DNA from 4 places in the Rahnella sp. EDr1-12 genome. Region 2 is predicted to be linked to each of the others. Evidence: predicted binding sites of a transcription regulator. Region 2 holds the regulator's gene; each other region holds the start of a gene.

Region 1 (7,710 bases), on a different contig from region 2:
CCACAGCACCGGTTCTTTGCCTTCCGGTTGCCATGCCAGCAGGTGCGCGCCCTGAAGGGCCACGGCTGCATGAACTTTCGGATGGGCAACCACGATAACCGGCAGTTCATCGATCTGACGCTGGCTGATGGTGGTGGAGATTTGGTTTACAACGGGTAGGGAGAGGAGTTGCTCGATCATTATCTGGTGTCCTGTTGATTTTATATCGGGTAGATAAATAATTACGATGATAAGAACCAAGACTACAGATGAACGGAAGCTTTGTGATTGATCGCACTCATGTGCCTGATAAAAAGTGCATCTGACAGAAAGCAAAAGGGCGACTTGCGTCGCCCTTCAATCAGTTCATCAACATTGCCAATTATTTGGAAACGTGAGAAATCAGATCCAGAACTTTATTTGAGTAGCCAGTTTCGTTGTCGTACCAGGAAACCAGTTTCACAAAGTTGTCGTTCAGAGCGATACCTGCTTTCGCATCAAATACGGAAGTCAGTTTTTCGCCGTTGAAGTCGGTAGAAACAACGTCGTCTTCGGTGTAACCCAGAACGCCTTTCAGATCGCCTGCTTCAGAAGCTGCTTTGATCACTGCGCAGATTTCTTTGTAGGTCGCTGGTTTTTCCAGACGTGCAGTCAGGTCAACCACGGAAACGTTAGGGGTAGGAACGCGGAACGCCATACCAGTCAGTTTGCCGTTCAGAGCTGGGATAACTTTACCTACTGCTTTAGCAGCACCGGTAGAAGAAGGGATGATGTTCTGAGATGCGCCGCGGCCGCCGCGCCAGTCTTTGTGAGACGGGCCATCGACAGTTTTCTGAGTTGCGGTAGTTGCATGAACAGTGGTCATCAGCGCTTCAACGATACCGAAGTTGTCGTTGATCACTTTAGCCAGTGGTGCCAGGCAGTTAGTGGTGCAAGATGCGTTAGAAACGATTTCCTGACCTGCGTATTCTTTATGGTTAACGCCCATAACGAACATAGGGGTGTCATCTTTAGATGGACCAGTCAGAACCACTTTCTTAGCGCCAGCAGTGATGTGCTTACGTGCAGTCGCGTCGTCCAGGAACAGGCCAGTTGCTTCAGCAACAACATCAACGTTCACTTCATTCCATTTCAGGTTAGCTGGGTCACGCTCAGCGGTAACACGGATGGTTTTGCCGTTAACAACCAGGTGACCGTCTTTCACTTCTACGGTACCGTTGAAACGACCATGAGTTGAGTCGTACTTCAGCATGTATGCCATGTATTCTGCGTCTAACAGATCGTTGATTGCTACGATCTCGATGTCAGAACGTTCCTGAGCAGCACGGAAAACAATGCGACCGATACGGCCAAAACCGTTGATACCTACTTTGATAGTCATATATTCCACCAGCTATTTTTTTAGTGAATAAAAGGTTGGTTGTAAAATTACAAAAACCTTGCTGAGCGTCAAGCGGAATCGTGTCAATTATTGCTGTAAGTCAAAGCGACGACCTACTGTTGTTCGCTTATTGCACGTTCCGTTTTTTTAATCGGCTCACAACCACATGGGGGCGAAAAACTGAATATAAAGGGTCACAAGAGCAGGATTGTGATCGCCATCACAAGTTGGAGCTGGCTAACGCTGATGCCCTACAGTTTAGGACAAAACAGGCAGACCTGTTGTTAATTTTTTGTTATTATAAACTGTTATTTTAGTTGATTTTTCTATTCGTCAGAGAACGATTATTATGAGCAATGAATCCAAATCATCTTCTTCACTCGAACAACTTACTGAAATTCAACGTTATGTGACGCAGGAGCACGGTACGGAGCGTCCGTATACGGGTAAACTGCTGCACAATAAACGCGACGGCATCTACCATTGCCTGGTCTGCAACGCGCCTCTGTTCTACTCCGACACCAAATATGACTCCGGATGCGGCTGGCCAAGTTTTTATCAGCCGGTTGAGCACGACGCCATTACTTACCTGACCGACAATACCCACGGTATGGAGCGGGTGGAAATCCGCTGTTCGAATTGCGAAGCGCATTTAGGGCACGTTTTCCCTGACGGCCCGGAGCCGACCGGTGAGCGTTATTGCGTCAACTCCGCGTCGATGAGTTTTATCGACGGTGAAAACGGCGATAAAACCGCAGGCTGAGCGATAAAGACAACCTGACGTAATTTTACCGACAAAATCGATTCAGCAATTATTCAAATTCCCGTGAATAATGGTGGCGAGCAGGGGGTAGCAGATGGAAATAAATCAACTCATTGATGTGATGACGCCGGAAATTTACGCGCGTCTGGCACAGGCCGTCGAACTGGGCAAATGGCCCGACGGCGTGGCGCTGACCCCGGAACAAAAAGATCACAGTTTGCAGGCAGTGATGCTGTATCAGTCGCGTCACAACGTGGATGCGCAACACATGAGCATCGGCACCGACGGCCAGATTGTCACGAAAAGCAAACAGGAACTGAAACAGCAGTTCGCGGAAGAGACGTTGATTCGGCTCAGACCGGAGTAACAGAAAATCTTTCGGATAAATACCTTCTGTTTTACCTGGGTTGGGGGGAAATTTCCTTTTAACCCGCCGTCGTCAACAGAAGGTAACAAGCCCCGATCTGCGGGGCTTGGGTTTTCTGATTTCCCCGGCATTCATTATCTTTCAGAGCTGGCGCCGTTATAACGCACTTTTCATCAGAATATAGGTGGCGTCTTTGCGTTTGTGTTGGTCAATCAGCGGGACAAGCCGTTTGAAGTGCTCACTGGCACAATGTGCCTCGAGCGCTGCATGGTCTGGCCACTATTCAATAAAAATGAAATGACCCGGATCCTTTTCATCAATGAACAGATGATAAGCAAGGCATAAAGGTTCCCGCTGAGTGGCTTCAACCAACTCGGAATACAATGGCATGACTGTGCCGATCGACTCCGGTTTAATAAAATCTTCTGCAATCACTTTTAACATGTTTTTCTCCTGAGATGTTCTCCCTCCAGAGTTTCCAACATCGCGTCAAGTACATCGCCCGGCCTTTCCAGCACGGCCAGATGCGTGATGGCATTCTCCAGCCGTTTCACCGCAAAGAAATCATGATCCGCCGCGAAACGCTGTTGTAAAAGCAGGTACTCGTCATTTCTGTCGAGGGAATAAATGTGGGTAGCCTTTGGCGGATGACGGAGTTTTTCGAGGCGACGCAGAGGCGAACCGTGCTGATGATAAGCATCGGCGATGACCTGCCCTGCAAGTCGCCACAGCTGGAAACTGGATCCGGACATTTCGGTTTTAAGATGGTGGATGATGTCGGGTGACTCGCTTCCTGCCAGCCAAAATTCGTACAGGTCATTTCGGGCGTTTTTCCAGCTATTTTCATCCTGCATCTCTTCGATTGAACTGAAGAATTCCGGCACGGGTTGATTCATTATCCAGTCAAGGAAGACCACTGCAGGCACGCGTTCTGGTAAACGTTCCGCCAGATCAACGGCTATCCAGCTGGCATGCGCAACGGAAACAGGGATTACCCGCAGAAGGTTGAGGTGTCCGATGAGTACCAGAGCGTCGTTTAATAACGCCGCGCCGTCAAAATCCCGGCCATCGGTTGATGATTTTCCATGACCTCGCCAGTCGATAATCACCACGCGAAAGCTGCTGGCCGCCAGCGCAGCGAACTCATGGAAAACCGTTTTCGGCTGACACCAACCCGGCATGAGAAAAAGCGTCGTATCACCCGCACCCATGTCCTGATAATCGATATCGCCATGTGCTGTGTGCAAAACAGGCATGCAAACGTCCCTCGTGAAATGAATGAAGGACTACCCTAACCGATCCCGCTAATTAAACAAGATTAAACTTGGTAAATTAACGTCAAGGTGTTCGGACATACAGTGTCACGCCTGAGTCTTTCGGACATTTTCTTTAATTTCAGGGGAATGCACGGCATCGGGGCGCCTGCGACAAAGACGCCCCAAAACGAAATTACGCCAGAACCTCAGCCGAGGTGCTCACTTTCGCGCCCGCCTGTTGCATGGCGTCAATGGCGTCGCTGCTGTCCTGCGGTTGAAGATTTACACCACGGCAGCCGTCGGTGATCAGTGTGACCTCGTAACCCTGCGTCAGCGCATCCAGCACGGTAAATTTCACGCAGTAATCCGTGGCGAGGCCCATGACGTACAGATGGGTGATTTTGGCCGCTTTCAGCCAGTCGTTCAGCATGGTTGCCGAAAGATGTCCGTTATCGTAAAACGCGCTGTAACTGTCGATATCCAGATTCGTGCCTTTCTGCACCACGAAATCCAGACGTTGTGTCTCCAGCGCCGGGTGAAACTCTGCGCCGGGTTCGTTTTGCACACAATGCACTGGCCACCAGACCTGCGGCAGGCCGTCCAGTTCACCCATCGTCCAGGCTTCTGCATGTGAGTTCACCGCAAAACTGCGATGCTTTGCGGGGTGCCAGTCCTGAGACGCCACGACGGCGACATTGCGCTTTTTACACCACGCCATCATCTGATTGGCGACCGCAATCGTGGCATCACCTTCAGCGACGGCTAATGCGCCGCCCTGACAAAAATCATTTTGCAGATCAACCAGCAACAATGCAGATTTCATATCGCCTCTTATTCAGTGAGTTCGCCGCGCAGGTTTTGCTGCATCAGTTCCCGGATCGCTTCGGGGGTATGCGACTGGCTGAGCAGATAATGCAGTTTGGTCAGCGCCGCCTCAACGGTCATATCAAACCCGCTGATCACACCCGAATGCGCCAGCGCGTTGCCGGTGGCATAGCCGCCCATGTTCACGCGACCGGAAATACATTGCGTCAGGTTAACCACCACAATGCCACGCTCCGACGCGTCTTTCAGAACTTTCAGCAAATCGCCTTTCTGCGGCGCATTTCCCACGCCGTAGGAGCGCAGAATTAATGCTTTGACCGGTTGCATCAGGAAGTTTTGCACCACTTCTGCGGAAATTCCCGGATAAATCGTCACCACGCCAATTGGCTGCGGAGTGATGTTGTGGACTTTCAGACTGGCGGCCGGCACCTGCGGCAGGGACGGCGTGGAAAGGCGGCGGATGTGGATCCCGGCTTCCAGAAGCGGCGTCAGATTCGGTGATGCGAAGGCATCAAAACCATCCGCATGCGCTTTGGTGCTGCGGTTGCCGCGATACAGACGATTGTTGAAGAACAGCGTCACTTCGTTGACCGGATGATTCGCGGCAATGTACAGGGAATTGAGCAGGTTGATTTGCCCGTCAGAACGCAGCGCTTCCAGCGGAATTTGTGACCCTGTCACAATAACCGGCTTGCTCAGGTTTTCCAGCATGAACGACAGCGCCGAGGCGGTGAACGCCATCGTGTCGGTGCCGTGCAGGATAACGAAACCGTCGTAATCTTCGTAATGTGCCTGAATATCATCAGCGATGTGTTGCCAGTCTTCCGGCGTCATGTCGGAGGAATCCATCAGCGGGGCGTATTCCTGAATGGTGAACTCAGGCATTTCAGGGCGATGGAATTCCGGCATCAGCGCCAGTTGTCGCTGCAGGTGGCCGGAAACCGGAATGTAACCCTGTTCTGAACGCTGCATACCGATGGTGCCGCCGGTGTAGGCAACATAAATAGATTTTTTAGTCATCGAAGGTGTTCTTTTTATAGAAAGGTGAAAGCAACTGCGGTGAGTATAAAGACTTCGTTGCCGGTGTCCCACCCAAAAAAAGCCCGGAGTCTCGGGAAGAGGCTCCGGGCTGACTGTTTGCGGTATAAATGAACGTTACTTCACGTCACCGCAGGTCAGGCACAGGGCATAACGGTTTTGCGGATCGTTCATGTTATTGAACAGATCGGCCTGTGATTTCAGCTCCATCGCCATTTTGCTCACCGGTGCAGGCAGGTAAGCCTGAACCACCGCAGGCAGCATGGCGTGAACGGACGCGCTCACTTGTGAAAACACCATATCACTCAGGCTTGGCTGACTGACATACCAGTTCAGCTGCCATTTCGGCAGTTTCGCAAGCTCTGCGGCTTTCTTCACGGCATCGTCGAAATCACCCAGTTCATCTACCAGGCCGTTGGCTTTGGCATCAGAACCGATCCACACATGCCCCTGGGCGATCTGGTCGATCTGCTCAGGCGTTTTGTGGCGCGCATCAGCCACCAGGCCGAGGAAGGTTTTGTAACCGTTCTCGATATTCAGTTGCATCATCTGCGAGAACTCCGGCGGCAATGCTTTGGTGGACGCGATGTCTGCCAGCGGGGAGGTGGCCACGCCGTCAGTGTGCACACCGGCGTAATCGAGCGTGTTCTGGTACGTGTTGATCACGCCAAAGATACCGATGGAACCGGTGAGGGTGCTCGGGCTGGCAATGATGTAGTTCGCCGGCGTGGAGATCCAGTAACCGCCGGACGCCGCCATGCCGCCCATTGACACCACCACTGGCTTACCGGCAGCTTTCGCGGCGGCAAGTTCAGAGCGGATCACTTCGGAGGCGCTGACGCTGCCGCCAGGGCTGTTCACGCGAAATACAATCGCTTTCACTTTCGGATCCAGACGGGCATCGCGAATTTGTTGTGCGGTGGTATCCCCGCCGACAGCACCCGGTTGTTCTTCACCGTCGTTGATCGCACCGGTCGCAAAGATCACGGCAATTTGCGGATCGTTATTGTCAGCTTTTGGTTTTGGCGAGTAATCGTAAATGCTGGTGTAATTAAAGTCTTTGGTGGTTTTATTCCAGCCAAACGCTTTGACCATGTCATTTTCTGTTTCACTGCGTGATGCCAGAGCATCCACCAGTTTGGCTTTCAGCGCGTACTGCGCCATGTCGCCGCCGGTGGCCTGCATCCCGGCCAGAACGCCTGCCGCACCCGGGAACAGTTGCTCAGGGGTAATCTGACGATTAGCAGATACGGTATTCAGATAATTTGTCCACAATCCGCCAACCCAGCGGCTGTCTGCTTCACGGGCAGCAGGGGACATGTCATCACGGATCAACGGCTCGACAGCGGATTTGTATGTCCCGACGCGGAAGATATTGGTGGTGACTTTCAGCTTATCCAGCAACGATTTGTAATACAGATTGTTGGTGGCAAAACCGTGCAAATCGACCGCGCCCTGTGGCGAGAGGTAAATTTTGTTGGCGTAGCTGGCCAGATAATATTGCGACTGGTCGTAGCTGTCATCGATGGCATAAATCGGTTTGCCCGCGTCGCGAAATTCACGCAGCGCCTTGCCGATATATTGCATAGAGGCCTGATCGGTGCCGGTGAAGTCAGTCAGCTGCAACACCATACCGGTGATGTTTTTGTCATCTTTCGCCGAGCGGATGGTATCTACCAGGTCAAAGAGGGCATTTTCCTGCAGGCGGCTGCTGGAAGTGCCCAGCAGTTCGCGGCCCCACTGGCGCACTTTATTATTGACCGAAGGCTTATCCACCACGGATCCGCTGAGGTCGACCAGCAACGCACCTTTGGTGGTGTCAGCGGGTTTATCCTGCACGGCATACCAGATGCCGACCCCGGCCAGAATGATCACTATAAGAAATACGTTGAGAATAAATTCTCGGACGAAATTAAGAAGACGCCAGGTCCACTTAAAAAAACCGGCGATAATTCGCCACAATGTGCGCATGGTCTCTCCAACAAGACGGGAAAAGTATCGCTATCCTAATGACCCGCCGGAGAAAAGTCAGCTTTAAATCATTTCAGAATTTACCGGTGACAGATTATCTGAAAGCCATCAGCCGGTTGGAAAAAGGCCT
Region 2 (7,710 bases):
TATGACATGGAAATACGAGCAAAGCACAGGCAGGCTGTACTATGGCAGCGAACTGGTCGAGGCCGGATACTCCGGTAGCCTGACTAATAAAAACAACCCTGATCGCCAGCAGGTTAAAGGGATGGGGCCGCTCCCCCGTGGGACTTATCGCATCGCGGGCCATTCTCGTTCAAAAGGCCCCGCCACCATTATTCTGGAGCAGACTTCTGGGGATTCCTTTGGCCGCTCCGCCTTCCGTATTCATGGCGAACGCGTGAATAAGCCTGCGGGATACGCCTCGGAAGGTTGCATCATAATGTCCCCTGCGACACGCTGGCGGATAATTAGCGTAGGCGGGACGCTGGAGGTCGTCAGATGAGGCGGTTAATCCTGCTGATTTTGCTGTCAGTTATGGCGGCTAGCCCAATGGCTGCCACCATCAACTGGCCCGACGCTGTGGCGGGAATTGCTGCCGGAGAACAACCCTGGCTCGATAAAGCCCCTGAACTCGCCAAAGTTGCGAACGTGCAGCAGTCGCAAGCGCTCGAAGACGCGTTATCGTCTGCACTATCGAGTAACACTGAAGGCGCGCTGAAGGCTCTGGTCGTGCTGGATTCTCAGGACTGGCCTCATCTCGTTGGAACAGACCTTGTTTGCATGGGACCCATTAACAAACAATCGGCTGAGATAGAGACCTTTTATCAACGAACCCGGCTGGCCCTGCTGGAAACAGACAAAGGAGCAACCTGTCTGTGGATCCTTGAAGCGACATACGAAGAATGGAAAGCAGATAACGCCCGCAAGGTTAAGTAATATTACTTCCTGAAGTACAAAGCCCGGTCGGCTGTACGGGCTTTCCTCACGTTCTACCCCCCATTGATTTCCCGTGTTAATTATCCTTAGTCGCTGCCCCCCCTCAGCCGCTTTCGCACGTCTTCAGCTCGCACAACACCCCTACTTGTTAACGTGGCTTTCGCCACCCGACAAGGCCGAACGATGGTTTTTAAGTCGTTTATCAGTGGCGGGGTTTTAATGGCGCTACCCTCAATTCTGGCCAGTCCAGAGGATTTCGCCGCGCTACAGCGCGAAGGCAGGCTGGATTTTTGCCGCGCGGCGATTTTTAGATTTACTTCGTCATCATTGCCAGACGTATGACTGGTCGTGACTTATTCGACGTTAACCACTTCGAAACTGTGGGTGATCGAGGCGGCTTTGCCCAGCATCAGAGAAACGGAACAATATTTCTCAGCTGACAGGCTGACGGCGCGCTCCACAACCTTGTCAGTCAGGTCTTTACCGGTGACGATGAAGTGCAGATTGATGTGTGTGAACAAACGCGGTACTTCTTCGCGACGTTCTGACGTCAGTTTCACTTCACAGTCACGGACATCGCTGCGGCCTTTTTGCAAAATCGACACCACGTCGATCGCGCTACAGCCACCCGCGGACATCAGCAACATTTCCATCGGGCTCGGTGCTTTATCACCGGCATTCCCGTCCATTAAAACCTGATGACCCGACGCGGATTCACCTAAAAACGTCAGACCTTCCACCCATTTTACGCGTGCGTGCATTTGCTTATCTCCTGGCGTTCTTATTCATCAAATTTTCACCCCAGAGTACCCTTTCACCTAAAAACTGGCAACGTAACCCGATCGCCATCATGCTGAAGCGAGACAACACAAGACAGCATTGCAAACCTGTGTTACAAACAAAGCCGAAACATACTTTCCAGTAAATTGCGGTGACGGTTTTCGCGGTTTAAGAACAGAACCCAAGGTGATAACAGCAATTAACAGGCTGTTTCACTCCGACATCCGCTTGCAGCATTTCTGGTGAGTTACATGCTGATAGGGCGCATTAATATTCAGACGCCGTACAGGGAACTCTGAGCCCTGTGATTTTGGGCAGCGATAATAACAGAGGATAATAGCAAATGGTTCTCGGCAAGCCACAAACAGACCCGACACTTGAATGGTTCCTGTCTCACTGTCATATACATAAGTATCCTTCTAAAAGTACGCTGATTCACCAGGGTGAAAAAGCCGAAACGCTGTACTACATCGTGAAAGGGTCGGTTGCCGTCCTGATTAAAGATGAAGAAGGCAAAGAGATGATACTTTCCTACCTTAACCAAGGTGACTTCATCGGCGAGCTGGGACTCTTCGAAGAAGGTCAGGAACGCAGTGCCTGGGTACGTGCTAAAACTGCCTGCGAAGTGGCTGAAATTTCTTATAAAAAATTCCGCCAGCTGATTCAGGTTAACCCGGACATTTTGATGCGCCTCTCCGCGCAGATGGCAAACCGTCTGCAAATGACGTCAGAGAAAGTCGGTAACCTTGCTTTCCTCGACGTAACGGGCCGTATCGCTCAGACCTTATTGAATCTGGCCAAACAGCCAGATGCCATGACCCACCCGGACGGGATGCAGATTAAAATTACCCGCCAGGAAATCGGTCAGATCGTCGGTTGCTCCCGTGAAACCGTCGGCCGCATTCTCAAGATGCTGGAAGATCAGAGCCTGATCTCCGCACACGGTAAAACGATTGTCGTTTACGGCACACGTTAATCCCTCAAAAAAAGGCGCGACAGCTTACTGTCGCGCCTTTTTTATGGGCTAAGCTTCATCCATGACGCTATGGCGAAGGCTGTTTTATCATCCCGAAGTGAACTATGCACTGCGTCAGACGCTGGTGTTATGTCTGCCGGTCGGCCTCTGCTGGCTGTTTGGGAATCTGCAAATGGGCCTGTTGTTTTCCCTCTGCCCTGCCTGCTGTAACGTCGCCGGTCTTGATACTCCCCACAAACGCTTTTTCAAACGTCTCATTATTGGTGGCGCTCTGTTTGCGCTGGGCAGCATTCTGCTGCAAGTGATGCTGACCGGGTGGCACCTCCCGCTGCCGCTGATCATGCTGTCGCTGGCATTATTACTTGGCGTCACCGGCGAAATCAGCCCGCTCCATGCGCGTCTGTTGCCCGGTGCTTTAGTGGCGACCATCTTTACCCTGAGCATGGTGGGCGTCAGGCCGATGTGGCAGGCACCCGCGCTGTTTGCCGCAGGCACCGCCTGGTACGGCCTGTTTAACTGGGCGTGGTTTCGCATATCAAAAGAACAACCGATGCGCGAAACCCTCAGTCAGCTGTATTTGCAACTGGCGGATTATTTCGAAGCTAAATACAGCCTGCTGACGCAGCATACCGACCCTGAAACCGCGTTGCCGCCGCTGCTCAAGCGCCAGCAACAGGTCATCGATCTTATCGCCCTGCTTTATCAGCAGCTGCACATGCTGCCGCAGCACGGACATCATCATCACTACAAGCGGCTGTTTCAGCGTTTTCAGGTGGCGCTGGATTTGCAGGAGCACATTACCGTCAGCCTGCATCAGCCGGAAGAAGTGCAAAAGTTGGTGGAAGAGAGCCATGCGGAAGCGGTGATCCGCCGTAATGCTCAGGTGATTTCAGCCCGTCTGCGGGTGATTGCTGACGACATTCTTTACCACCGTCTTTCCGGGCGTTTTACCATGGCGAACGAACTGGCGGCGCTGGAGAAAATTGCCGCACGCAATCCGGATAATCCGGTCGGCCAGTTCTGTTATTACCATTTCAGCCGCATCGCACGCCTGCTGCGTACACAGAGGCCACTGTACCGGCGCGATCTGATGAATACTCAGCCGCGCCTGCCTTTCTGGCCCGCACTGAAAAGTTATTTGTCCTTTAAATCCATTGCCCTGCGCAATGCCGCACGTCTCGGCATTATTCTGGCGTTAGGCAGCAGCCTAGGGTTGTTCTTCAATCTGCCGAAACCTTACTGGATTTTGCTGACCATCATGCTGGTCAGTCAGAACGGTTATAACGCCACACGCGTGCGCATTCAGCACCGTGCGCTCGGCACGCTGGCGGGATTGCTGATCGCCGCTGCCCTGCTGAAACTGGAGCTGCCCGAGGGCGTCACGCTGCTGTGTATGCTGGTGATTACGCTGATATCGTACACGGTGTTGCGGAAAAACTACGGGCTGGCGATGGTCGGTATGACGGTGACGGCGGTGTATACGCTCCAGCTTCTGGCGATGAATGGCGTGCATTTTCTGGTGCCCCGGCTTATCGATACCCTGATCGGCTGCGCCCTCGCCTTCGGCGGTACGATCTGGCTGTGGCCTCAGTGGCAAAGCGGATTGCTGCGACAAAATGCCCATCAGGCGCTGGAAGCCGATCAGGAGGCGATCCGGTTGTTACTGCAGGATAATCCGGATACCGCCAAACTGGCTTACGCCCGAATGCAGGTCAATCAGGCCCACAACAAGCTGTTTACCTCGCTGAATCAGGCGATGCAGGAACCGGGGTTTAACTCGCATTATCTGACGGATATGCGTTTGTGGGTAACGCACAGCCAATTTGTGGTCGAGCATATTAACGCGATGACCATTCTCGCCCGCGAGCATTACATGCTGCCGGAGAAACTGGCGACGGAGTATTTACAGACCTGCGAAATCGCGCTGCAAAGCTGTCAGCAACGCTTGCTCTACGACGGGCCGGGCAGCGAGAACAATCTGTTCAATGCGCCTGAACTGCACCCGGATATGCCGCTGACCGAGATGGAACGCCACCTGCGACGCGTAATTTCCCATCTCAGCGTGATGCATACGATTTCGTCACTGGCGTGGAAGCAGAGGCCGCATCATGGGATCTGGCTGACGCGCAAGGCGTGAAGGGGAATGCCCTTTCAAACTCCCGTTTTTACTGGCTTGCAGCCTGCCTGTCTTTTAAAACAGACTGGCGCTATTTCGGTTTCTCGGTGTGGAGGCGCGCACTCGCCGCTGGTTAAAACCGACTGAGTACATTTCGGTGTTAACCAGCGATTTAGCAGGGCTCACCCCCCGCAAACTTTCCCCACCGCTTTCTCAAACCGCTGCATCCCTTCTTCAATATCCGCGAAGTCGATAACCAGCGATGGTGCAAACCGCATTACATTCGGTCCCGCGACCAGCATCATCAGGCCGAATTCAGCGGCGGCGGCGTGGAACTCGCCCGCGCGGTTTTTGAAGGCATCCGACAACTCGGCTCCAATCAGTAATCCCTGACCGCGGAATTCTTTGAAGATGTGATATTTCTGGTTGATGGCCTCCAGCGCGATGATGAATTTCTCGCGACGCTCGTCGATACCCGCCAGCACTTCCGGGGTGTTGATGATATCCAGTGCCGCTTCAGCCACGGCGCAGGCCAGCGGGTTACCGCCGTAAGTGGTGCCGTGTTTGCCCGGTTCCATCACGGAGGCCACGTCTTCGGTTGCCAGCATCGCTGAAACCGGGAAGCCGCCGCCCAGCGCTTTGGCGGTGGTCAGAATGTCCGGCGTCACACCGTAATGCATGTAGCTGAAGAGTTTGCCGCTGCGGCCCATGCCGCTTTGTACTTCGTCCAGCACCAGCAGCGCCTGATGTTTGTCGCACAACTCGCGCAGACCTTGCAGGAATTCCTGGGTGGCAGGCGTCACTCCGCCCTCGCCTTGTACCGGCTCAACCACAATGGCGCAGGTGTGATCGTCGATGACCGCTTTGACGGCGTCCAGATCGTTAAACGGCACGTGGACGATATCAGCCGGTTTCGGGCCAAAGCCGTCGGAGTATTTTGGCTGACCGCCCACAGACACGGTGAACAGCGTGCGGCCATGGAAGGCGTTATGGAAAGCGATGATCTTACTTTTGTACGGGCTGTGACGGTGCGAGGCGTAGTAGCGCGCCAGTTTAAAGGCCGCTTCGTTGGCTTCCGCGCCTGAGTTGGCGAAAAATACGCGGTCAGCAAAGGTGGCGTCGATCAGCTTCTGAGCCAGTCGCAACGCGGGTTCGTTGGTGAACACATTGCTCACGTGCCACAGCGTTTCGCCCTGCTCGTGTAATGCTTTCACCAGTGCAGGATGGCAATGCCCGAGCGCCGTCACGGCAATCCCCCCGGCGAAATCAACATACTCTTTGCCCTGCTGATCCCACACGCGGCTGCCTTTACCTTTCACCGGAATAAATTTAGCAGGTGAATAAATCGGCAAAATCACTTTGTCGAACGTGCTCCGGTCTACCGCTGATTTTTCTGCCATAACCCTTTCCCTCACTGCCGTTAACATGAAAATATAATCACAAAATATGCATAAAAAATCACAAACAGGCAAACGGTAATCGCACCTGATGGGTAAGTAATTTTTTCGGCAGAATTAACTGATTAGATTTTAAGGAAATTATTCAGAAGCTGGTGCCCCTGTTCGCTCAGAATGCTTTCCGGATGGAACTGAACGCCATGCAGCGGAAGGGTTTTGTGCATGATGCCCATGATTTCGTCGCGGGCGCCTTCACGTTCTGTCCACGCGGTGACATCAAAACAGTCTGGCAGCGTGTCGGGGGCAATCACCAGAGAGTGATAACGCGTGACGGTCAGCGGGTTATTCAGCCCGCTAAACACGCTGTTGCCGGTGTGGCGGATGGGTGACGTTTTGCCGTGAATCGCCTGACGGGCGCGCACGATGTTCGCACCGAATGCCTGTGCCATCGCCTGATGCCCAAGGCATACGCCCAGCACCGGCAAGCGCGTCGAGAAATGCGTAATGGCTTTCAGGGAAATCCCGGCCTGATCGGGCGTGCAGGGGCCGGGGGAAATCACCAGATGCGACGGCGAGAGCTGCTCAATATCGGCGAGGGTCAGCTGATCGTTACGCATCACTTTCACCTCTGCGCCCAGCTCGCAAAAATACTGATAGAGGTTGTAAGTAAAGGAGTCGTAGTTGTCGATCAGCAGCAGCATAGTGTTCCCGGTAAAGTCGAAAATTTACCGGGCAATTCTACGCATTTTTCCGTACAGGCTTCAGCACTTTCTGGGAATGTTTTACCGGCAGAAAGTCAGTGGTCATCGGCAATTTCGCTGATCACGGTGCTGAAAATCGCCACCAGATCAGATTCATCGCCAAACACGGCAGTTTTGTTGGCCTCTATCCACCGCTCCCTTCCAACATTCGCCCACTGAATGTCATAACCGGCATGGATAACCAGCTGCTCGGTGAAAATCCTCAGTGCGCGCCCGTTGCCGTCGCGGAAAGGATGCAGCAAGTTCAGTCCGGTGTAGTAATGCGCCAGCCGTTCGGCAAACTGATCAAGCGGCAGGCCGACGAGAAACTCTTCGTCTTCCAGTTCCTGCATCAGGGCATTGCCTTCCTTTTCGATGTAGCCAAAATGGCAAAACTGGGTGTCGTCTTTATAGATATCGATTTCGCGGAACTCGCCCGCCCACGGATAGATATCCTGAAACAGGGACAGATGGATGGCGCACAGGTGCGGCAGCCCCATTACCGAGGGGCCGAGGGGCATCACTGCCGCCCGCAACGCCGTGAAGGCCAGCTCAGCTTCCCGCAGGCGGTGCGCCTCGCGGATTTCCAGCCTGTTTTTCAATACGTTAATGCCGCGATAGTAGTAAGGGTCGGCACCGGCCACCAGTTTATCGTTCATAGTGCCCCCTCAGCTCGGCCAGACGCTGTGCAATCTGGTCGTTATCTAACGTGACGACCTCAACCTGCAGGCCATCCAGCGCGCTGCTGGCCTGAAAGTTTTGCCGCTGCCGTTCCCGAAAGAGTTTTTCCTGCTGTCTGAGCGTGGTTTTCTTCGCCATCGTTTCCTCCCTGGCACAGCCATTAGGGCGCATACCTTGTGGAGTTAAGTATAGACAGAGAAAAAAGGGCGCCACGTGCGGCGCCCTAAA
Region 3 (7,710 bases), on a different contig from region 2:
AAAACGGCTGTCGTCCGGGAAAATATCAAACCCCGGAATGGCTTCGAGTTTATCGAGCGTGCCGCCGGTATGACCGAGGCCACGGCCTGAAATCATCGGAACATAACCTCCGCACGCCGCCACCATCGGGCCGAGCATCAGGGAAGTCACGTCACCCACGCCACCGGTGGAATGTTTATCCACGATCGGGCCGTTCAGGTTCAGGCTTTTCCAGTTAAGTACCGTACCGGAATCACGCATCGCCATGGTCAGCGACACGCGCTCATTCATGGTCATGTCGTTGAAATAAATAGTCATTGCCAGTGCGGCGATCTGACCTTCTGAAACCTGACTGTCGCGAATACCGTTCACAAAGAAACGAATTTCTTCGTCACTTAAAGGATGGCCATCACGTTTTTTACGAATAATTTCTTGTGCGAGAAACAAGGTATCCCCCTGCCTGAGCTGAACGCCAGAATCTGGACGCTGATTGTGCGGGCGCTGCATGGCAACGCCCCGACAGATGCGCACCGCCAGAGCGGTGCCCCGGTGATCAATAGCTGCTGGTGGCTTTCTGACCGGCGTGACCCAGAGTGGTCAGCAGGCTTGCCAGCAGGCTGGATGCACCGAAACGGAAATGACGTGAGTCAGCCCATTCGCGGCCCAGCAGGCGATCGGCCAGCGCCAGATACTGCGCGGCATCTTCAGCGGTTTTAACGCCACCGGCAGGTTTGAAACCGACGTCTTTGCAGACGCCCATTTCAGCGATCACAGTCATCATCAGCTCTGCGCTGTGCAGCGTGGCGTTTTCCGGCACTTTACCGGTAGAGGTTTTGATGAAATCAGCACCCGCTTTGATAGCGATTTCAGATGCTTTACGGATCAGCGCGTCTTGTTTCAGTTCACCGGTTTCGATGATCACTTTCAGCAGGACATTGGCAGCGGCACAGGCTTCTTTGCACTGTTTCACCATTTCAAAACCAACCTGCTCATTACCGGCCATCAGCGCGCGGTAAGGGAAGACCACGTCAACTTCATCTGCGCCGTAAGCGATAGCGGCACGGGTTTCAGCCAGCGCAATCTCAAGATCGTCGTTCCCATGCGGGAAGTTGGTCACGGTTGCGATACGGATGTCCGGCGTACCTTGCTCGCGCAGGGTTTTACGGGCAATCGGGATAAAACGAGGGTAAATGCACACAGCAGCGGTGTTACCTGCCGGGCTTTTTGCCTGATGACAAAGCGCGATCACTTTTGCATCGGTGTCGTCTTCGTTCAGGGTGGTTAAATCCATCAGGTTCAGCGCACGTTGTGCTGCGGCGGTTAAATCGGTCATATAACTCTCCAACAATTTTCAATTCCAGCGACCAGCCAGAACTGAGCATACAGTCATGAATTCCTTTCGGCGGGTAACGCCGCAGAAGAATTCTGCACGGTTGGCGAGCGGACTTGGTTCCTTGAAGATAGCGTGCGTAAGCGCTGTATCTGGCTTACGTGGCAACTGAGATCCTTCTCACCGCGCTTGGATTGGCAGACGCCAATTCGTTGTGACTATTTGAACACGTCACATCAGGTTCCTGTGTGCAGTATTTCACACAAAATGAAAACCGTTTGCAACGTTGCTTGGTAAAATGAGATCTGAATCACATTTACCCGGCGTTATGCTCAGTATTCGGCCCATATAAGAGTGTATACCCGATTCATGACAAACGGAGTTCGGGCAGACACGCGGGGATCACCGACCGGTAATCTTGCCGGTGATGTTATAATAATAACATTTAAAGAGGAAACAAAACTTACAAAACATCACGATCGGCATGTTGATGGGGAATTTTACGAGAACTTAATGTTATTTAAATCACAAAACGATGAGAGCAATCATCAAAAAGAAGGAAGATTAAACACCCGGCGGGTATTCGCCAGCAGCGCGGCGGCGATATCTTCGGGGCGTTCCGGGCGTAACTCACACAGCACATCAAACACTGCGGCGGCGCGTTCCGGGCGATTTGGCTGGCCCTGAAAACCCTGCAACGGCATATCCGGCGCATCCGTTTCCAGCAACAATGAGGAAAGTGGTAACTGCGCCATCACCTGACGGGTTTTCTGCGCACGCGCATAGCTGATGGTGCCGCCGACGCCAATGGCGAAACCCAGTCTGATAAACGCCTGCGCCTGAGAAAGGCTGCCTGCAAAACCATGTACCACACCGGTCGCCGGAAGTTTTGCCTGCCGTAACATGGCCGCCAGCTGATCGTGACTGCGCCGTGAATGCAGGATCACCGGCAGCGACTCACGCTTTGCCAGGGCGAACTGCGCCTTCAGCAAACGCTGTTGTTGCTCAAACATCGGCGTTTCCATAAACAGATCCAACCCGATTTCCCCGACGGCCACCACGCGTGGATCGCGCTGGCTGAGCAGGGTATCCAGTAACGCCAGATCCTCGTCTGTATGCTGCGCGATATACAGAGGATGCAGACCGAGCGCGGCATAAAGCTGAGGGAATTTTTTTGCCAGGGAGAGAATACCGTGGAAACGATCGGCGGTAACGGCGGGCACGATGATGTCCCGCACGCCACTCTGTTGTGCCAGATGCAGGCTTTCAGCCTCAGCACCGGTGAACGGCGGGAAATCGAAATGGCAGTGCGTATCAACGAAGTGAACACTCACAGCTTATCGCCTTCACTGGCAGGATAAATGTCCGCTGACCGCATCTCAGACGGGACGCTTTGCGGGCGGATTTCTGCCGGCGTACTGTCCTGAAAAGCCGCCGGACGCACGACTCCACCATCGGCCACCATATCGGTGAGCACAGCGGGATCAAGCACGATTTGTTCGACCGTGCTGACGGCCGCCGCCAGCGGTGTCACGTTTTCTGGCTCATTCTCCGGCACCACCACGCGCTGAGGCCGTGTCGCCCGCGGGATAATCTGCGGATAAGGCCGCTCATTTTCACGTGGCAACAGCCAGTGTGCGGCTGCCGACAGGAAATACCGGCCACAGCGGCGCCCGAGATGATAATCCTGATTGAGAGCAGGTAAACGGCTGCCGAGCGCGTGGCTGGCCAGCGGTTTCGGCGGGAAGATTTCGAAAATCCGCACGTCGCCCGGTGGGTTTTCAATGAACTGCTGAATACGGTGATAGCTGTTTTCGTGATGCTGCATCATGCGCACCAGTTGTTGCAGGCTGCTTTCGCTCAGCCATTGCTCCATACGCTTCATCCATTGCGGCGTGTAGAACATCGCCGAAGGCACCGTGCGGATCACCACGATGGTATCTGCCCCGCGACGGTAAGCTTCTTCCACCGGAATAGCGTCGCTGATGCCGCCGTCCTGATAGCTGATGCCGTCCAGATCCACGCCCATACGGTAAAAACCGGGTATGGCGCTGGAGGCTTTGATCACCGGCAACCAGTTCTCACGCGTCGGTGAAAAATAGCTGGCCGTGTAATCATCGCTGCGGCAGGCGCACATCAGAAATTCGCGGCCATCGATCAGCAGCTTTTCCGCGCTTTCCATCGCCAGCGGCATGTTTTTTGCGGTTTCATCGACCAGCCAGTCGAGATCGATAAGATGCCCGCCGCGCACAAAGCGCAGCGGATTGAAGAAGTCAGGGCTGGTGGTGTAGCGGGTAATGACTCTTCTGGCGTAACCCGGTTGTCCGCACACGAAGGCGGAAAGGTTTTGCGCGCCGGCAGAGGTTCCGAGGTACAAATCGAAGGGATTGAAATTCGCCCGCTGAAATTCATCCAGCACACCGGCGGTAAAAATGCCTCTCTGCCCTCCCCCCTCGCACACCAGGGCAATCTTGCCCGGCCGGTAGGGTTTATATGCCAGCGGTTCTATATTCCCCAGCGTGACAGGTATTCTGTATCCCAACGCATTATCCTCACACAATTAGCCTTTACGGGCAGGCTTCATTTCTGAGCATACCTCGTCTTATCAGTTTCGGTGAGTTTCTTACCAGGATGTGAGGATAAAATCGTTACTTACTGTTAACGGATCACATAAATGAGAAGGGTCATAACATAAAAAACATCGCCCCCTTTTCTGAAAACACTGCGGTCAGGCAATGTGTTCAGATAAGAGGGCGATGCGGTGTCTTACGAGGGACTTCTGTTAACGTTATGATTTCATAACGTTATATTGTCAGAGTCGTTTACGACCGGTAAACAAGCTGACCAGGAACAGAATGATACCCACTACGAATACGATTTTTGCAGCCCAGGCAGCTGTACCAGCCAAACCACCAAAACCCAGTGCTGCTGCGATCAACGCGATGATCAGAAAAATAATGCCCCAACGAAACATAAGCTTCTCCTTACCCTATATATTCACTTTGCCAGTTTAAAAAGGTGACACTCCTACTTCCGGTCTGAAGTCTCGGTGTAACATTTGTCTTGGTGACACTTTATTAGCCGGCAAATACCGGAGATAAAAATCATCACTTACCTAATAAAGATAGTCGGAAAAATGGAAGTGTTAGCAAAAACTAACGCTTATTTTTCAAATAAATGTTCACATCGCTATTGCGTAAGCCTTCAGTGCCGGACAATGGGCAGGAGGTACGGTATATCATTATATGTTATTCAAATCCGGCGCCCTGCCCGTGAGCGGACGCCGTTTACTGCTTCATACGACACACGTGTCGCGAAAATTATGGTGCAACTTTCAGGTCGTTTTTAACGCTTTTCACGCCATCAACGGTTTTCGCAACGCTTTCAGCACGGTCAGACTGTGCCTGGTCTTTTACTGAACCGGAAAGCTGAACAACGCCTTCGGTGGTTTCTACTTTGACGTTACGTGAAGGAACGATGTCGTCTGCCAGCAGCTTGGCTTTTACTGAAGCCGTGGTAGCAGAGTCACCGGCGTAACCTTTCACGCTTTGTTCGCTTTTGTCTTTAGTGTGCAATTTGTCGCTGACAGATTTCACGCCTTCAACTTTGGTGGCGGCGGCAACAGCTTGTTCAGCTTCAGACTGGGAAGCCACAAAGCCGCTCAGCGTAACCACACCAGAATTGGTGGTAACAGAGATGTCGGTGCTTTTGATGGCTTTATCATCCACCAGTGCACTTTTCACTTTTGCTGTGATGGCGCTATCGCCCATGTAGTTATCAACTTTCTTCATGGAGCTATCGATTTTTGCACCTGCGCTATCAGTGGTGCTTGCAGCCAGTGCGCTACCGCTCATCAGTGCGGTACCCAGAACAACGGCCATCATTGAATAGGCAAATTTAGAATTTTTCATCGATTTATTCCTTTCAGTTTATGAGCCCTAAGCCTGGACCCGGTACGCCACATTTTTGGTGACGCCTTCTAACAAATTGTATTGCTGCTGTATTTACTTCCTTTGTAGCAGAGTACGTCGTTTTATTCGGGCTTTTTATCGCCTTTCGATATAACACTCTGCTTCGTCACTTTTAAGCAGTGCTTTACGCCACTGTTTCGTGAACACACATTTAATATAGTCAAGAATGTCCAAAAGAGTAGAGCGATCGCCAATTACGGGGCCGAATGCAGACAAGTCTTAAGATTTCGAAGAAATTATGGGCGAATTCAGGGTGGGAAGATGAAAAAATACACAAACGGGAATGAAAGGAAATGTGACGCTCAGCCAAAAAAGGGCAAAAAAAAGACGGCGCAATGGCCGTCTTCAGGTTGTAAACCACGCAATCAGGAATTAATGCTCGCGGGTTTTGCGGAATTTCACTTCAGGATATCGCTCAGAAGCCAGATTCAGGTTCACCATAGTAGGCGCAATATAAGCTAAGTTATCACCGCCATCGAGCGCCAGGTTGGTTTCGTTCTTACGCTTGAATTCTTCGAATTTCTTCACGTCGTCACATTCGACCCAGCGGGCGGTGCTCACGTTGACCGATTCATAAATCGCTTCCACGTTGTATTCGCTTTTCAGGCGCGCCACGACTACTTCAAACTGCAGAACACCTACCGCACCGACGATCAAATCGTTATTGGCAATAGGGCGGAACACCTGAACAGCGCCCTCTTCTGACAGCTGAACCAGTCCTTTAAGCAGCTGTTTCTGTTTCAGCGGATCACGCAGGCGGATACGGCGGAACATTTCAGGGGCAAAGTTAGGAATGCCGGTGAATTTCATGTTCTCACCCTGAGTAAAGGTGTCGCCTATCTGAATGGTGCCGTGGTTGTGCAGCCCGATGATGTCACCCGGGTAGGCCTCTTCCACATGCGAACGGTCACCGGCCATGAAGGTCAGCGCATCGGAGATCACCACGTCTTTGCCAGTACGCACCTGACGCAGTTTCATGCCTTTTTCGTACCGCCCGGAAACCACACGCATAAACGCCACGCGGTCGCGGTGTTTAGGATCCATATTGGCCTGAATTTTAAACACGAAACCGGTGAATTTTTCATCGTCGGCTTTCACTTCACGCACGTCGGTATTACGTGGCATTGGCGCAGGCGCCCAGTCCACCAGACCGTCAAGCATGTGGTCAACACCGAAGTTACCCAGCGCGGTACCGAAGAATACCGGCGTCAGTTCACCGGTCAGAAACGCTTCGTGATCGAATTCATGCGATGCGCCCTGCACCAGCTCCAGCTCTTCACGCAATTGCTTCGCCAGTTCTTCACCGACGGCAGCGTCCAGCTCAGGGTTATTCAACCCTTTGACCGTGCGGACTTCCTGAATGGTGTGACCTTTACCGGTCTGGTACAGATAGACTTCATCTTTGTAGAGGTGGTAAACGCCCTTGAACAATTTACCGCAGCCAATCGGCCAGGTAATCGGAGAACAGGCGATTTTCAGCTCACGTTCCACTTCGTCCATGACTTCCATCGGATCACGGATATCACGGTCGAGTTTGTTCATGAAGGTCAGGATCGGCGTATCGCGCAGACGGGTAACTTCCATCAGCTTACGGGTACGATCCTCGACGCCTTTTGCGGCGTCGATCACCATCAGACAGCAGTCGACGGCGGTCAGGGTACGGTAAGTATCTTCGGAGAAGTCTTCGTGCCCCGGGGTGTCGAGCAGGTTAACCAGGCACTCTTTATACGGAAACTGCATCACGGACGTGGTGATGGAGATACCACGTTGTTTTTCCATTTCCATCCAGTCGGATTTGGCGTGATTGTTCGAGCCACGGCCTTTTACCGTACCTGCTGTCTGAATCGCGTTTCCGAATAACAGAACTTTTTCAGTAATGGTGGTTTTACCGGCATCGGGGTGAGAGATGATGGCAAATGTGCGGCGCTTAGCCACTTCAAGGGCGTATTCACTTGGAGACATGTTTTTCACGTTTCTGCGGTTGGTCCGCCCTGCATAGGATTTCACATCACGTCAGAAGGAGACGTCAGGCAAAGCGGTAATAAAAGTTATAGCCGGCTATTTTCACTGATTTAGCCGGGATGGGCAATCAATGGTTTTTTTGTGCTCTATCCCAGCGGCAGCGCCATCATAATGGCATCTTCACGCCCCTGGGCGGCAGGATAGTAGTTGCGGCGAACTGAGAGTTCGTTAAAGCCGAGGCTTTCGTACAGCGCAATGGCTTTGGCGTTAGAAGCACGCACTTCCAGCCAGAGGGTGAAAACGTCTTTCTGCTCAAGCTGTTGTATGACCTCTTCCAGCAACGTGCGGCCTAAGCCCTGGCGCTGGAAGGCCGGATCGATGGCGATGTTGAACAGCGTCGCTTCGTCGAGGACGATTTGAGTGATGGCGAAACCAGCCATCACTTCACCCTGCATGATTTTCAGGTTC
Region 4 (7,710 bases), on a different contig from region 2:
TATTCAGGAAACGATAGCTGTTTTTGGTCACCAGAGTACGGCCATCAACACCCATACCGGCCAGGGATTCTGTTGCCCAGATTGGGTCACCAGAGAACAGTTCATCATATTCAGGAGTACGCAGGAAACGTACCATACGCAGTTTCATAACCAGATGGTCAATCAGTTCCTGAGCTTGTTCTTCGTTCAGTTTGCCTGCTTTGATATCACGTTCGATGAACACGTCAAGGAAAGTAGATACGCGGCCGAAGGACATTGCTGCACCGTTCTGAGATTTAACCGCAGCCAGGTAGCCGAAGTAAGTCCACTGAACAGCTTCCTGCGCGCTGGTTGCAGGACCAGAAATGTCGTAGCCGTATTTAGCAGCCATTTCTTTAATCTGACCCAGAGCACGATGTTGTTCTGAGATTTCTTCACGCAGCTGGATGGTCATTTCCAGATTCACGCCATTTTCCAGGTCGTCTTGCAGAGACTGGAACTGTGCGAATTTGTCAGCCATCAGGAAGTCGATACCGTAAAGTGCAACGCGACGGTAGTCACCAATGATACGGCCACGGCCATAGGCATCGGGTAAACCGGTCAGCACGCCAGATTTACGGCAGTTCAGGATGTCTTTTGTGTAAACGTCGAACACACCCTGGTTATGCGTTTTGCGATAATCGGTGAAGATTTTTTTCAGCGCTGGATCCAGTTCACGGCCATAAACTTTACATGAACCTTCTACCATTTTGATGCCGCCGAATGGGATCAGGGCACGTTTCAATGGCGCGTCAGTTTGCAGACCAACGATGGTTTCCAGAGATTTATTGATGTAGCCAGCGTCATGAGAAGTGATGGTAGCCGCAACGTCAGTATCGAAGTCAACCGGAGCTTTGGTGCTGTTCTCCAGTTTGATACCGTCCATTACTTTATCCCACAGGGTGGTTGTCGCCTGAGTCGCGCCAGCCAGGAAGGACTCATCACCTTCATACGGGGTGTAGTTCTTCTGAATGAAGTCACGGACGTTTACGCCATTCTGCCATTCACCAGCACTAAAGCCTTGCCATGCGTTGGTCAATTTTTCATTGAGCTTGGACATCTTGCACCTACCTTCTAATTTGGATTTCTTTAAAAATCGCGTGTAAAACTGTCGTAACGAGAATCCACGTTGAATCAGTGATTTTTCTCATCGCGAAGATATATAACCCAGTACGTTAACCCTACCAGCAAGCCACCCCCGATGATGTTACCTATGGTCACAGGGATGAGATTATCGATGATAAAGTTACTGACGTTCAGTTCTGCGAATTGTGCCGGTGTTGCACCGACAGCCTGCCAGAATTCGGGTGTTGCAAAGTTCTTAACGACAATACCTAACGGGATCATGAACATGTTGGCGATGCTATGCTCGAAGCCGCTGGCGACAAACATGGCTACCGGCAGAATCATGGCAAACATCTTATCCATCAGGCTGCGGCCGGAGTAACTCATCCAGACAGCCAGGCAAACCATCAGGTTAGCCAGTATCCCGAGACACACAGCTTCGATAAAGGTGTGATGCATCTTATGGTCGGCTGTTTGCAGAACGTTGAGTCCCCACAAACCGTTATCCACCATATATTCACCGGAGAACCAAATCAGGGCGACAAAGAACAGACAGCCAATCAGGTTACCAATATAGACATTGGCCCAGTTGCGTGCCAGTTGCCCCCAGGTGATACGACCGCTGGCTTTCGCAATGACAATCAGCACCGTAGAGGTAAAGAGATCAGCACCACATACCACGACCAGCATAAGACCCAGAGAGAAGCATATGCCCCCGACAAGTTTTGCCAGACCGAAAGGAACGGTGCCGGTACCTGTGGTGGAAGTGATATAAAAAGCAAAGGCAATAGAAATAAAGACGCCAGCAGTAATGGCTAAAAAGAACGTTTTTAACGGCTGTTTGGTGGCTTTATAAACGCCGGCATCTTCAGCAACTTTAGCTGTAGCGGCGGGTAATATAAGATCGAAGGGGTTGTCAGTTTTCACATTAACTCTCTTATTCAGGGCTATGCACTGCGCAACGAGATACTAGCAAAGCAGTATAACGTAAAAATTGACGTGGATCATACGGGGAGGATTTCGATGCATTATTGTCTACTACTGCATAGGTACTTTTTGGCTTAACTTGTTGAAATTAATTAAATAAAAACATTTTAATTTTTACAAAAAAAGTTGATGAATACTTAAATTATTCTTCTTAATAGGTAAATAAAAAACATCGGCTGTTAATTATTGTCATTGATTTGAATTTGATTTCTTTACACCCAATTAACTTTTCAGGCTTCGGAATTTATTTATCCTTTAAAAATGCTAACCCGTCAGTATAGCGCGCGAAATTACACGCCATTTCCGGCCCCGAGTCAAATCCCGCTATCCAAATAAGGGAGCTCAGACGAACCAGAAATAAAAAAACCGGCAGAGTGCTCTGCCGGTTCAGGTTCAGTCAGGATGCCGTTTACATCAGGCTTTCGACCAGTGACGACGTTTAGCGACCTGCAGCTTTTCATAAGCACGGAGCAATGCCTGATGGGCGGGCAGCGCTTTGAGGTCAGGATCAACCGCAAACAGGCTGTGGAAGCGAACTTCGCCGCTGATTGCAGCAGAGGCATCTTCCACGGCTTTCTGGCCGTACATTTTTACGAAAGCGTTGTAATACTGCGCTGGCTCGCGATCTTCTTCCAGTGACAACTGCAATAAGGTTTGCAGGCAACGGTAGTAGTTATTGCGTTCGTCGCTGTAGACCGATGAGTTGAACTCGTGAGCCCACTCAGCCCAGGTCAGTGCCTGATCGAAATCGCCGCCCGCCAGTGCCAGCATAGATTTCAGTTCGCCAACGCGCAGGGTGTACCAGCCATTATCCTTGCCGCTGGCAATACCCAGCAGTTCACGCACACGTGTAAAGTCATCCAGACCTTCATCATCAAGTTGAGTAATCATCTCGAGATAGGTTTCTTTTGGCAGATCGCTGTCCGGCAGTGCCAGCAGTTGATCGCGCAAATGTGCACCCATACTGTTATTTGCCAGCAGTAAATCTTCAGCCGGATAAATATCAGACATGCCCGGAACGATGATGCGACAGGCATAAACGTCCAGATGTTCGTAATCGGCGATGTACACTTCAGCATCTTCTTTGTCGAAAATTGCCATCAGCGTCGCGAACTCTTCTTCAGTGCTGCCACTGAAGCTCCAGTCTGCAAACGGGTAGTCTGCATCTTGTTTGAACATATCCCATGAAATCAAACCACTTGAGTCGATGAAGTGGGTTTCGAGGTTTGCGTGCTCGGCAACTTCTTCGTCATCAAAGGTCGGGGCGGTGAACACGTCCAGATCTTTCAGGCTGCGGCCCTGTAGTAATTCGGTGACTGTGCGCTCAAGTGCCACACCGAAATCAGGGTGTGCGCCAAAGGAAGCGAAGCAGGTGCCGTTTGCAGGGTTGAACAGCACCACACAAATGACCGGGTAATTGCCGCCCAGTGACGCGTCATAAGAAAGGATCGGGAACCCTTCTTCTTCCAGTTTAGCGATTGCTTCCACCACGCCCGGGTAACGCGCCAGCACGTCAGCAGGAATTTCCGGCAGGCTGATGGATTCCGCGATGATACGATTTTTAACGTAACGCTCGAAGACTTCAGACAGCCCCTGAACACGCGCTTCATTAGCGGTATTACCGGCTGACATCCCGTTCGAAACATACAGGTTGCCGATGATATTCATGGGAATATAAACGGTTTGCAGATCTGACTGACGGGTGAACGGTAGCGCGCAGATCCCGCGATCCGGGTTGCCTGATTGCAGGTCGATCAGATCACTGGCAACCAGCTCTTTATCGGCATCGTAAAATTCATGCAGACGCTCGTCCAGAATTCCTTCCGGCAGGCTGTTATCTTCAGCCACAGGGAACCATTTTTCGTTCGGATAGTGAACGAAATCACCATTGGCAATTTCTTTACCCAGATAGAAATCGGCAAAGAAATAGTTCGTCGACAGACGCTCAAAATATTCACCCAGTGCAGACGCCAGAGCGGCTTTCTTGCTCGCACCTTTTCCGTTGGTGAAGCACAGCGGGCAGTCGCGGTCGCGAATATGCACTGACCAGACGTGCGGAACCGGGTTCAGCCAGGAGGCTTCTTCGATATTAAAACCGAGATCGGTGAGTTTTTGTTGGAAGCGGGAAATGGAGTCTTCCAGCGCCGCGTCTTTACCAGGAATAAAAGTTTGCGTCATTGAGTTCACTTTTGAGCGTGCTAAAAACGCGCAATGATACGGGGTTTTGCGATGCACCTCCATGTATTCGTGTTAAGAATGTAATCGCGTTGTAACTCGCCTGGTCAAAGGCGCGGAGCATGGTTCGGACATGAACAGATAATCCTGTTAAATCAGCTTTCCAGGGAGGAATGAACCTTGTGACCGAGATCTCATCGCTGTTTATCAGGTCGTAATCAATATCCGTTGCAGACTCCTTGTCTCGGATGATAAAACCGTTAAATTAGTGCTTACAATGTGGCTGTCTCAGAGAAGTGGTGAGGGGAAATGACTCAGGTTTATAATTTTAGTGCTGGCCCGGCAATGATCCCGGCTGAAGTATTGCGTCGTGCGGAACAGGAACTTTGTAACTGGCACGGACTGGGTACATCGGTGATGGAAATCAGTCACCGCAGTAAGGAGTTTATTCAGGTTGCTGAAGAGTCCGAGAAGGATATCCGTGACCTGCTGAATATTCCCCAGAACTATAAAGTGCTGTTCTGCCACGGTGGCGCACGTGCTCAATTCGCCGCGGTGCCCATGAACCTGCTGGGCGATAAATCCTCTGCTGATTACATCGATGGTGGTTACTGGGCACATAGCGCAGTCAATGAAGCCAAAAAATACTGCACCCCGAATGTGATTGATGTCACCACGAACCTTGACGGTAAGCGTGGCATTCTGCCGATGAGCGAATGGAAACTGAATGCAGATTCCGCTTACGTTCATTACTGCCCGAATGAAACAATCGACGGTGTTTCCATTGATGAAATGCCTGATTTCGGTGACAAGATTGTGGTCGCCGACTATTCCTCTTGTATCCTGTCCCGCCCGATTGATGTCAGCCGCTTTGGCGTGATTTACGCGGGCGCGCAGAAAAATATTGGCCCTGCAGGTCTGACGCTGGTGATCGTCCGCGAAGATTTGCTGGGGAAAGCCCGCACTGAACTGCCTTCCATCCTTGATTACACCGTGCTGGCTGAGAACGACTCTATGTTCAACACTCCGCCGACTTTCGCCTGGTACCTCTCTGGTATGGTCTTTAAGTGGCTGAAAGAGCAGGGCGGTTTACGCGAGATGGAGAAACGTAACCAGGCCAAAGCCGAATTACTTTATGGCGCTATCGATCGCACCGGCTTTTATCGCAACATGGTAGCGACGGCCAACCGTTCGTGGATGAACGTTCCTTTCCAGATGGCGGATGCTTCTTTGGACAAATTGTTCCTCGATCAGGCACAGGACGCTGGCCTGCATGCGCTTAAAGGTCACCGTGTTGCTGGCGGTATGCGCGCATCTATTTATAATGCAATGCCGATTGAAGGCGTAAAAGCCCTGACCGACTTTATGGCGGAGTTCGAAAAACGCCACGGTTAAGTGTGCTGGCTTTCAGGCCTGCAGAATGCTTTAGTAAGAAGCCTTAAAAATGACCCCGGCTCAATGTCCGGGGTCATTTTATGAAAAGAAGAATTGGAGAAAGAGTGGAATCCCTGACATTACAACCCGTTGCACTGGTTAACGGCAGCATCAATTTACCTGGATCAAAAAGTGTTTCTAACCGTGCACTGTTACTGGCTGCTTTTGCACAGGGCACTACCCGCCTGACTAACCTGCTCGACAGTGACGATGTGCGCCACATGCTAAATGCACTGACACAGCTGGGTGTGACTCATCGCCTGTCAGCCTCCCATACTGAGTGTGAAATCGAGGGGCTGGGCACCGCTTTCTCCAATGCTAAAGCCCTGGAATTGTTTCTCGGTAACGCAGGTACAGCAATGCGTCCGCTGGCTGCTGCGTTATGCCTGGGTGAACAGGATGTTGTGCTGACCGGTGAGCCACGCATGAAGGAGCGTCCGATCGGGCATCTGGTTGACGCGCTGCGTCAGGGCGGTGCGCAAATTGATTATCTCGAGCAACAAGATTATCCGCCATTGCGCCTGCGCGGTGGATTTACCGGCGGGGATGTCAGTGTCGATGGAAGTGTTTCCAGCCAATTCCTGACCGCGTTATTAATGACAGCTCCGCTGGCTGATAACGACACAACGATTCAGATTAAAGGTGATCTGGTTTCCAAACCTTATATTGATATCACGCTAAATCTGATGAAAACCTTTGGTATTGATGTAGAAAATCACCAGTACCAGAAATTTAGCATCAAAGGCCGTCAGCAGTATGTCTCTCCAGGTTCGTACCTCGTTGAAGGCGATGCGTCTTCTGCGTCCTACTTCCTGGCCGCTGCGGCTATCAAAGGCGGCACCGTTCGCGTCACCGGTATCGGCAAAAACAGCATGCAGGGTGATATCCGCTTTGCAGATGTGCTGGAAAAAATGGGTGCAACTATTCATTGGGCGGATGATTACATCGAATGTACCCGCGGCGAACTGAAAGGCATTGATATGGACATGAACCATATCCCGGATGCAGCCATGACCATCGCGACGGCAGCGCTGTTTGCTGAAGGGACCACTACGCTGCGCAACATTTATAACTGGCGCGTGAAAGAAACGGATCGACTGACGGCAATGGCGACCGAACTGCGTAAAGTCGGTGCAACGGTGGAAGAGGGTGAGGATTATATTCGCATTGAGTCACCGCAATCCCTTAAATTCGCAGAGATTGGCACCTATAACGATCACCGCATGGCGATGTGTTTCTCGCTGGTAGCGTTGTCCGATACGCCGGTAACGATCCTCGATCCTAAGTGTACCGCGAAGACCTTCCCTGATTATTTTGATCGTCTCGCCGCTATAAGTACGCTGGCATAGTCTATAACTAGGTGGGTCAGAGAGCGGACATCCTGGATGTCCGTTTTTTTTTGCTTTTTATCACTGAGAACCGTCCGCTTTTTAGACAACTGATAAATGTGGGGTAACAGTTGCCGCAAAGGCAGCGTATAATGCCGCTCCTGAATTAGTCCTATGAGGCTAATGAAGCGGGTATCACCCACCGAAAGGAGACAAAAATGACGGCTATAGCCCCGGTAATCACCGTTGATGGGCCAAGTGGTGCAGGTAAAGGTACATTGTGTAAAGCTTTGGCCGAAGCCCTTAACTGGCGTTTACTGGATTCCGGAGCAATCTACCGGGTTTTAGCGCTGGCAGCACTTCATCATCAGGTTGATATCGTCTCAGAAGAGGCGTTAGTTCCGCTTGCCGCACATCTCGACGTGCGTTTTGTCGCTCAGGATGGGCAGTTAAAGGTAATTTTAGAAGGTGAGGATGTCAGTAATGAGATCCGCACCGAAACGGTAGGTAATACCGCGTCTCAGGCGGCTGCTTTCCCTCGCGTTCGCGAAGCATTACTGCGTCGCCAGCGCGCGTTCCGTGAGGCGCCAGGCCTGATTGCCGACGGGCGAGACATGGGCACGGTGGTCTTTCCCGATGCGCCGGTCAAAATATTTCTCGACGCCAGCTCAGAAGAGCGTGCAAACAGAAGAATGCTACAGTT

The links. The regulator CRP, encoded in region 2, controls carbon source genes, mostly activating them, when cyclic AMP is high. The targets are predictions, from matches to a motif close to ATGTGANNNNNNTCACAT.
Region 1: the regulator CRP is predicted to act here: its motif matches at 1,569-1,586, upstream of msrB (peptide-methionine (R)-S-oxide reductase MsrB).
Region 3: the regulator CRP is predicted to act here: its motif matches at 1,556-1,573, upstream of deoC (deoxyribose-phosphate aldolase).
Region 4: the regulator CRP is predicted to act here: its motif matches at 4,426-4,443, upstream of serC (3-phosphoserine/phosphohydroxythreonine transaminase).

The regions. Positions count from the first base shown of each region.
Region 1 is NZ_JBLZNY010000006.1:135,309-143,018, forward strand. Features, by position in the region: gene ACO0U8_RS20240 (D-hexose-6-phosphate mutarotase) at 1-180, opposite strand, end outside; gene gapA (glyceraldehyde-3-phosphate dehydrogenase) at 362-1,360, opposite strand; gene msrB (peptide-methionine (R)-S-oxide reductase MsrB) at 1,710-2,123, shown strand; gene ACO0U8_RS20255 (YeaC family protein) at 2,218-2,490, shown strand; partial or broken gene ACO0U8_RS20260 (putative quinol monooxygenase) at 2,647-2,934, opposite strand; gene ACO0U8_RS20265 (alpha/beta fold hydrolase) at 2,928-3,746, opposite strand; gene pncA (bifunctional nicotinamidase/pyrazinamidase) at 3,940-4,569, opposite strand; gene ansA (asparaginase) at 4,578-5,591, opposite strand; gene sppA (signal peptide peptidase SppA) at 5,727-7,580, opposite strand.
Region 2 is NZ_JBLZNY010000004.1:34,337-42,046, forward strand. Features, by position in the region: gene ACO0U8_RS16885 (tlde1 domain-containing protein) at 2-358, shown strand; gene ACO0U8_RS16890 (hypothetical protein) at 406-792, shown strand; gene ACO0U8_RS16895 (OsmC family protein) at 1,146-1,553, opposite strand; gene crp (cAMP-activated global transcriptional regulator CRP) at 1,916-2,548, shown strand; gene ACO0U8_RS16905 (YccS/YhfK family putative transporter) at 2,610-4,685, shown strand; gene argD (bifunctional acetylornithine/succinyldiaminopimelate transaminase) at 4,847-6,064, opposite strand; gene ACO0U8_RS16915 (aminodeoxychorismate synthase component II) at 6,187-6,762, opposite strand; gene ACO0U8_RS16920 (putative adenosine monophosphate-protein transferase Fic) at 6,858-7,460, opposite strand; gene ACO0U8_RS16925 (YhfG family protein) at 7,450-7,620, opposite strand.
Region 3 is NZ_JBLZNY010000001.1:1,739,636-1,747,345, forward strand. Features, by position in the region: gene deoA (thymidine phosphorylase) at 1-486, opposite strand, end outside; gene deoC (deoxyribose-phosphate aldolase) at 533-1,312, opposite strand; gene ACO0U8_RS08015 (TatD family hydrolase) at 1,858-2,643, opposite strand; gene ACO0U8_RS08020 (patatin-like phospholipase family protein) at 2,640-3,851, opposite strand; gene ACO0U8_RS08025 (DUF1328 domain-containing protein) at 4,122-4,283, opposite strand; gene osmY (molecular chaperone OsmY) at 4,630-5,220, opposite strand; gene prfC (peptide chain release factor 3) at 5,653-7,242, opposite strand; gene rimI (ribosomal protein S18-alanine N-acetyltransferase) at 7,389-7,710, opposite strand, start outside.
Region 4 is NZ_JBLZNY010000002.1:347,435-355,144, reverse strand. Features, by position in the region: gene pflB (formate C-acetyltransferase) at 1-1,078, opposite strand, end outside; gene focA (formate transporter FocA) at 1,153-2,010, opposite strand; gene ycaO (30S ribosomal protein S12 methylthiotransferase accessory factor YcaO) at 2,485-4,248, opposite strand; gene serC (3-phosphoserine/phosphohydroxythreonine transaminase) at 4,555-5,640, shown strand; gene aroA (3-phosphoshikimate 1-carboxyvinyltransferase) at 5,745-7,028, shown strand; gene cmk ((d)CMP kinase) at 7,226-7,710, shown strand, end outside.